Regions from separate parts of the Bradyrhizobium sp. AZCC 1719 genome, predicted to be linked through region 1. Evidence: predicted binding sites of a transcription regulator. Region 1 holds the regulator's gene; the other holds the start of a gene.
What was found. The regulator PhoB, encoded in region 1, activates phosphate uptake and scavenging genes when phosphate is short. The targets are predictions, from matches to a motif close to TGTCATNNANCTGTCAT.
Positions count from the first base shown of each region.

Region 1 (3,974 bases):
ATCGGCGTTCCTCTCGGTGTGGCCGCAGGCATCTATCTCGAAGAGTATGCACCCAAAAACATCTGGACAAACATCATCGAAATCAACGTCAGCAATCTTGCGGGCGTTCCGTCCATTGTTTTCGGCCTTCTGGCACTTGGACTCTTCGTCTATGGCTTCGGCACGGGACGCAGCATATTTACGGCGGGCCTCACACTGGCTTTGCTGATCCTGCCCATCATCATCGTTGCCACCCGTGAATCGATCCGGGCCGTGCCATGGAGCTTGCGCGAGGCGGCGTACGGGATTGGTGCAACGAAGTGGCAAGTCACCCAGGATCACGTCTTGCCGGCGGCAATTCCGGGCGTCCTGACCGGCGTCATCATCGGTATTTCGCGCGCGCTCGGCGAGACCGCGCCGCTGGTCACTATCGGCGCTCTTTCATTCATCGCGTTCTTGCCGCCGGCCCCGATCAACGGTGAGTTTCCCTTCGTATCATTTGCCTGGTTGTTCGAAGGCTTCACCGTCCTGCCGATTCAGGCGTTCAATTGGGTGTCGCGTCCGGGCGCTGATTTCCATTCAAACGCGGCCGCCGCGGGCCTCGTTTTGATGGCGATCACGCTTATTTTGAATGGGGTCGCCATCTACTTCCGCTACCGGCTCCGAAAGAAACTGCAATGGTAAAACTCGATTGGCGCGCGCGTCCGGCAAATCCAGAGTTACGGAGTTTTCAATGAATACCCATAGCGCTTCAGCCATGTCGTCGGTGACGATTCCCGTATCCGGCGAAATGCCGGTGGGTCGGTCGAAAATCACCGCAAAGAACGTCAACGTTCATTATGGAGAGAAGCAGGCGCTCTTCGACGTTACGGTGAACATTCCGGAGAAATCCGTCACTTCGTTCATTGGCCCGTCGGGCTGCGGCAAATCGACGTTCTTGCGCTGCCTCAATCGAATGAACGATACTATCCTGACATGCCGCGTTACCGGCGACATCGAGATCGACAATACGAACATTTACGAGCGCGGGCTCGACGTGGTCCAGCTTCGTGCTCGCGTGGGCATGGTGTTCCAGAAACCCAACCCGTTTCCTAAATCAATCTACGATAATATTGCTTATGGACCTCGCATTCACGGGCTGGCGCGCAGTAAGAGCGACCTCGATCACATCGTTGAAACCAGTCTGAAGAGGGCGGGGCTTTTTGAGGAAGTGAAGGATCGGCTCCATGAAGCTGGCACCGGACTGTCGGGCGGCCAACAGCAGCGGTTGTGCATCGCTCGGGCCATTGCTGTCGGTCCGGAAGTCATTCTCATGGATGAGCCTTGCTCCGCGCTTGATCCGATCGCGACCGCTCGCATCGAGGAACTGATCGACGACCTGAAGGAAAACTTCACGATCATCATCGTCACTCACTCGATGCAGCAGGCCGCGCGCGTCTCGCAACGCACGGCGTTCTTTCATCTCGGCGTTCTGGTGGAAGAGGGTGTAACGCAGACGATCTTTACCAATCCGCGCGACAAGCGCACCCAGGACTACATCACGGGCCGGTTCGGCTAAGGAGAACAAGGATGGCGTCTGAACACACGGCCAAGGCATTCGACAGCGACCTCCAGGAATTGACTCGTCTGGTCGCCGAGATGGGCGGCCTGGCCGAGCGCATGATCACCGAATCCGTCGACGCGCTGGTCCGCCGCGACGTCGCGCTCGGCAAACGCGTCGTCGCCAACGACCTCGAGGTCGATCGTCTACAGCATCTGATCGAGGAGCGCGCGGTGCTGACCATCGCCCGCCGCCAGCCAATGGCGATCGATCTGCGCGAGATCGTCGGCGCGATGCGGGTTGCCACCGATCTGGAGCGGATCGGCGACCTCGCCAAGAACATGGGCAAGCGGGTCGCGGCGCTGGAGAACGATTTCCAGCCGCTGAAACTGATGCGCGGCCTCGAGCACATGACCGATCTGGTGCAGTCGCAGGTCAAGTCGGTGCTGGACGCCTATGCCGCGCACGATCTGCCGGCGGCGATGGCGGTGTGGAAGGGCGACGAGGAAGTCGACGCCATCTGCACCTCGCTGTTCCGCGAGCTCCTCACCTACATGATGGAGGATCCGCGCAACATCTCGTTCTGTATTCATTTGATGTTCTGCGCCAAGAATATCGAGCGGATCGGCGACCACGCCACCAACATCGCCGAAACCGTGTTCTACATGATCGAGGGACAGCAGATGCTCGACAAGCGCCCGAAGGGCGACATGACGACGTTTGCCACCACGGTGCCGAATACCTGACAAAGCGTTTTCAGGCGAAGTGGAGACCGGTTCGCGTGAAGATAACGCGTCAAACAGAAGAGGCTGATGCAAGATGAGCGCGCGCATAATGGTGGTCGAGGACGAGGAAGCGCTGACCACGTTGTTGCGCTACAACCTCGACGCCGAAGGTTATGATGTCGAAACCGTCGCCCGCGGCGACGATGCGGATACGCGGCTGAAGGAGCGCGTGCCCGATCTCGTCGTGCTCGACTGGATGCTGCCGGGGCTCTCCGGCATCGAGCTGTGCCGCCGCTTGAGGGCGCGCCCTGAAACCAAGCAATTGCCGATCATCATGCTGACCGCGCGCGGCGAGGAGAGCGAGCGGGTGCGCGGGCTTGCGACCGGCGCCGACGATTACATCGTCAAGCCGTTCTCGGTGCCGGAACTTTTGGCGCGGGTGAAGGGCCTGCTGCGCCGTGCGAGCCCCGAGCGGCTCGCCACCGTGCTGACCTATGGCGACATCGAACTCGACCGCGAAAAGCGCCGCGTCGCGCGCTCGGGCCGCCAGATCGATCTCGGTCCGACCGAGTATCGCCTGCTGGAATTTTTCCTCGAGCATCCCGGCCGCGTCTTCAGCCGCGAGCAGTTGCTCGACAGTGTCTGGGGCCGCGACATCTATATCGACGAGCGCACCGTCGACGTCCACATCGGCCGCCTGCGCAAACTGCTCAACCCCGGCCGCGAGCAGGATCCGATCCGCACCGTCCGCGGCGCCGGTTACGCGCTGGATGATCGGTTTGCGAAAGTGGAGCCGTAAGGTTTCGCTGTTATCTCGGCGCATTCGGCTGTCGTCCCCGCGAACGCGGGGACCCATAACCACCGATGCTGATTGTTGAGAAACGCTGGAGCTCCAGCGAAGCATAACCACGCACACCCGTGGTTATGGGTCCCTGCGTTCGCATGCGTTCGCAGGGACGACATCTGTGAGCGCGCCCCTTACCTCGTTTGCTTCGGCTGCTGCCTCCGCCGATCGGCGGCGGGCTGGTAGGCGATGCGCGAGTGGTGGGCGCAATAGGGCAGGCCGGTGAGCGCCTTGCCGCCGCAGAAGAAGAATTCCGGGCTCGAGGGATCGCCGACCGGCCAGTGGCAGGTGGCCTCGTTCAGTTCGAGCAGCGACAGCCGCTGGCTCATCGGCACGACGTTGTCGAAGGCGATCGGATCCGGCTCCATCTCGACTTCGAAGGCGTGTGCCAGCGCGGTGTTGCCGCGCGAGACCGGGCGCGACACCCGCATCATCGGCTGGGCGGGGCGTGCCTTGCGCTGCCGCGGGGCGGCCGAGGAGGGGCTCTTGGCACGGCCGGAAAGGCCCAGCCGGTGCACTTTGCCGATCACGGCGTTTCGCGTCACATTTCCGAGTTCCGCGGCGATCTGGCTCGCCGACAATCCGGCTTCCCAGAGCTTCTTAAGCTGTTCGACGCGATCGTCGGACCAGGTCAAAACGGTCATCGTAATCTTCCCTTCGCATCGCGCCGGCCAATCGGGGGCAGCGCCGGCGAGTCAATCGTCTCAAAAATCCCTGCGGTCAGAATCCCTTAGCCCTCGCCGGACGCGCTAACCGCGCCGAACGTTTACGCCTGCACAAAAAGGACTCTAAGGGATCAGAACTGCCGCACGAGATGTCGTACCCGACAGCCCAAACGCTACAATATGGCGTGACTCGGGCGCAAGAGTCCGGGCCCGAACGTCCA
Region 1 covers NZ_JAZHRU010000001.1:2,243,254-2,247,227, forward strand. Annotated here, with positions in the region: gene pstA (phosphate ABC transporter permease PstA) at 1-663, shown strand, start outside; gene pstB (phosphate ABC transporter ATP-binding protein PstB) at 770-1,537, shown strand; gene phoU (phosphate signaling complex protein PhoU) at 1,549-2,265, shown strand; gene phoB (phosphate regulon transcriptional regulator PhoB) at 2,339-3,043, shown strand; gene V1292_RS10630 (GcrA family cell cycle regulator) at 3,223-3,732, opposite strand.

Region 2 (3,974 bases), 340 kb from region 1:
CTGCGCGCCTACATGCTGCGCATCTACAACTACATGAGCATCGGCCTGGCGATCACCGGCCTTGCGGCGCTCGGCGTCTACATGGCCGCGGTGACGACCGACCAGGCCGGGGCCGCCGCCAGGTTCGGCAACGCCTACCTGACGCAGTTCGGCTACGCGATGTATGTCAGCCCGCTGAAGTGGCTGTTCATCCTCGCGCCGCTGGCGATGGTGTTCGCGATCTCGGCCGGCATCAACCGGCTGCGGCCCGCGACCGCCCAGATGCTGTTCTGGGTGTTCTCGGCGCTGATGGGCATTTCGCTGTCGTCGATCTTCCTGGTGTATACGCACACCTCGATCGTTCGGGTGTTCTTCATCACCGCTGCGACCTTCGGTGCGCTGAGCCTCTACGGCTACACCACCAAGCGTGACATGAGCGGCATGGGGTCGTTCCTGTTCATGGGCCTGATCGGCGTCATCATCGCGAGCCTGGTCAACCTGTTCCTGGCGAGCTCGATGCTGCAGTTCATCGTGTCGGTGGTCGGCGTGCTGGTGTTCGCGGGCCTCACCGCCTGGGATACCCAGCGGCTGAAGAACGAGTACATCTACGGCTACGCTTCGGGAGGCGCTGACGTTGAAGAGCGCGCGGCGATTACCGGTGCACTGTCGCTCTACCTGAACTTCATCAACCTGTTCACGCTGCTCCTGCAGCTCCTCGGCCAGCGCGACTAGCCGCTGCCGACCAGGTTCAAGAGCTAAAGCCCCGGCCTCGCGGCCGGGGCTTTTCTTTTGCCCGCGACAAAAATATTCTACCCGCATGTCCGCTCCCGAAATCCGGCCCGCCACCGAGGCCGACCTCCCCGCCATCACCGAAATCTACGAGCACGCGGTACGCTACGGCACCGCGACGTTCGAGCTGATCCCACCCGATCTCACTGAGATGACCCGGCGGTTCAGGGCGCTGTCGGATGGCGGCTTTCCCTATTTCGTCGCAGCCATCGAAGGCCAGGTGATCGGATACGCCTATGCCGGGCCATACCGGCCGCGGCCGGCCTATCGCTTCACCGTAGAGAACTCGGTTTACCTGAAACCATCGACTCACCGGCGCGGCATTGGCCTGCAGTTGATGCAGCGGCTGATCGCCGAATGCGAGGCGCGCGGCTACCGGCAGATGATCGCGGTGATCGGCGATTCCGCCAATGCCGGTTCGATCGGGGTTCACACCAAGACTGGCTTCCAGATGATCGGAACCCATCCGAGCGTCGGCTTCAAATTTGGACGCTGGCTTGACACGGTCATGATGCAGCGTGCGCTGGGCGAAGGCAGCACGACGGTCCCCACTTCGTAGTCTGGATAACGCGTGGCGCCTCTTTCGCGGTACACCGGCAGGCCCACACTCAGAATCGCGAAAACAACCCCATGCAAAGTAGCTCTGTAGGGTGGGCGAAGCGAAGCGTGCCCACCACTGGGGTAGCAGTCCAGGGAGGGATGGTGGGCACGGCGCGATCGCGCCTTTGTTCTACTGCGTCACACCCGTTCAAACCCTCATCCTGAGGAGCCCGCAGAGCGGGCGTCTCGAAGGATGTAGGCCACAGACGGGGCCTCATGGTTCGAGACGCGCTTCGCGCTCCTCACCATGAGGAACTTATGACGCAGTAGGGTTTGCCCACCCTACAGCGGCCCGCCTAAACCACCGCCAACTTGCGGTCGATCACCAGCAGCACGCGCTCGAGTTCATGGCCGCGGCGCAGGATCAGTCCGGTCGCCGAGATCACGCTGTACATGCCCTGCTTGCGCGCGAGCCGCGGATCTTTCTCGATGCGGTAGATCGGAACTTCGGAAGCGCGGCGGAATACGGAGAACACCGCGCGGTCTTTCAGAAAGTCGATGGCATAGTCGCGCCACTCGCCGTCGGCGACCATGCGCCCATAGAGATTGAGGATACGGTTGAGTTCGAGACGATTGAACGTGATGCGATTCGGCGGCGTGCTCGCAGTGGCGACGCGCGCCACTGCGCGGCTGTCGCTCGGATCGGTGTCCTCCGATATCAGGGTCATGGAGCGCCTCCTGTCATCCAATTTACATGATCGCGCTAACCACGGGGCGCCGCAAGGGGGTGTAAATACGAAGGAAACTGCGGCGGATGCCCCGATATCCCAGGAAATATCGATTCACGGGATCGTTAGCGGAATCTTATTGCTGCCCTACTTCCGCCAACCGTCCGCCCCGCTAAATTGCGAAAAGAAAATCCTGCGTTGGCCCGGTCCTTTCGGTTCCGGATTCCTCAGCCCCCAGCCCCCCGGGGCCGTCGGGATCGGGCCTGTTCGCAGGAGGGAGTTAATCCCGATACTGGGCCAACGAAAGTTGGTCCTTTTTCGTTTGGGGCCGCGAGTTTCGTTTGGGGGTCGCGAGCTGCGCGGGATGCGCGTCTGCTCGCCACAGGCTTCGCCGGCGCCCAAGCGCATCCATCCAAGAAAATTTCGAGAACAGAACTAGCGCAGCGCCGTCATGGCGGCGCCGAGCATCGCGCCCGGCTTGTCGCGACTGCCGTCCTGGACGTAGACGACCGCGGCGTCCACGCCGTCGCGGGAAATATTTTCAAGCGGAATAGTCCAGCTTCCCGAGCCGCCGTTCCAGTCGCCGACCTTCACGAGGTTGCGTACCACGTTGTAGTAGGTGAGTTGCTGGCCGCGATTCTCACCGCGCCCGATCGAGATCGGCACCGCCTTCGAGACCGAGCAGATCCAGACTTCGCCCCGGCCCGCCGTCGGCACCTTGCTCGCCTCTACCGAGATATTGAGCAGCTTGCCCGACAACTTCATCTTTACCGGCACCGACATCACGCCTTCAGTCTTGCTGGTATTCTTGATGGCGCTTTCGATAGCGGCGCGATCGCTGCCGATCACCTGCGCCGAGCCGTTGACGATCATCTGTGGCGTGTAGAGGTTACGATCGCCACGCACATGCGAATAGGCCTTCTGACGCGCGCTGAAACGCGAGTCCGCCAGCGTGTCCTTCCAGCCAAGATAGTCCCAGTAGTCGATCGGCATGCTCAGCGCGATGATGGACGGATCCTGGGCGAGCTCGCCGACGATCTGGTCGGCCGGCGGGCACGACGAACAGCCTTGCGAGGTGAACAATTCGACCACGGTGCGCGGATCGGCATGAGCCGGACGGATGATGGCGATGATCGCGCAAACGCCGAGCGCGCCGGACCATCGCGATATGAAGTTGTAGGCCATCATCGCTGTCATCGTGCGAACCAGGCGTAGCGTTTTCCATCCGTAATTGTACGGGGCATGATTTGATATCCCAAAGGCGTGCCCCAGACGCACGAAAGCGGCCCTGTCATAGGCCGCCTTCTCCTTGCTCGCTACTCACTTCGAAGTGAGGCACCGATCACAAATCCGCGTTAAGCCGCGAGTCTGCGCAGCACGTAATGCAGAATGCCGCCGTTTCGGTAGTACTCGAGCTCATCGAGGGTATCGATGCGACAGAGCAGCGGCACGCGCTGCAGCGAACCGTCGCCGGACACGACCTCGGCCGTCAGGGTCTGGCGCGGCTTCAAATCACCCTGGAGCCCGCGAATCGTCACCGTCTCGTCGCCCTTGAGGCCGAGCGATGTCCACGACGTGCCGTCTTCGAAGGTCAGCGGCAACACGCCCATGCCGACCAGGTTGGAGCGATGGATGCGCTCGAAGCTCTGGCAGATCACGGCGCGGACGCCGAGCAGGCGGGTGCCCTTCGCGGCCCAGTCGCGCGAGGAGCCATTGCCGTATTCGGCGCCCGCGAACACCACCAGCGGCACGCTTTCCTGCTGATACTTCATCGCCGCGTCGTAGATCGACATCTGCTCGCCGTCGGGCCAGTGCTTGGTTAATCCGCCCTCCGGAATATTGCCGTCAGCGCCCTTCAGCATGAAGTTCTTGATGCGGATGTTGGCGAAGGTGCCGCGCATCATGATCTCGTGGTTGCCGCGCCGCGTGCCGTACTGG
Region 2 covers NZ_JAZHRU010000001.1:1,898,518-1,902,491, reverse strand. Annotated here, with positions in the region: gene V1292_RS09120 (Bax inhibitor-1/YccA family protein) at 1-711, shown strand, start outside; gene V1292_RS09115 (GNAT family N-acetyltransferase) at 797-1,327, shown strand; gene V1292_RS09110 (DUF2794 domain-containing protein) at 1,665-2,036, opposite strand; gene V1292_RS09105 (DUF1223 domain-containing protein) at 2,472-3,233, opposite strand; gene acnA (aconitate hydratase AcnA) at 3,392-3,974, opposite strand, start outside.
Region 2: the regulator PhoB is predicted to act here: its motif matches at 2,048-2,064, upstream of V1292_RS09110 (DUF2794 domain-containing protein).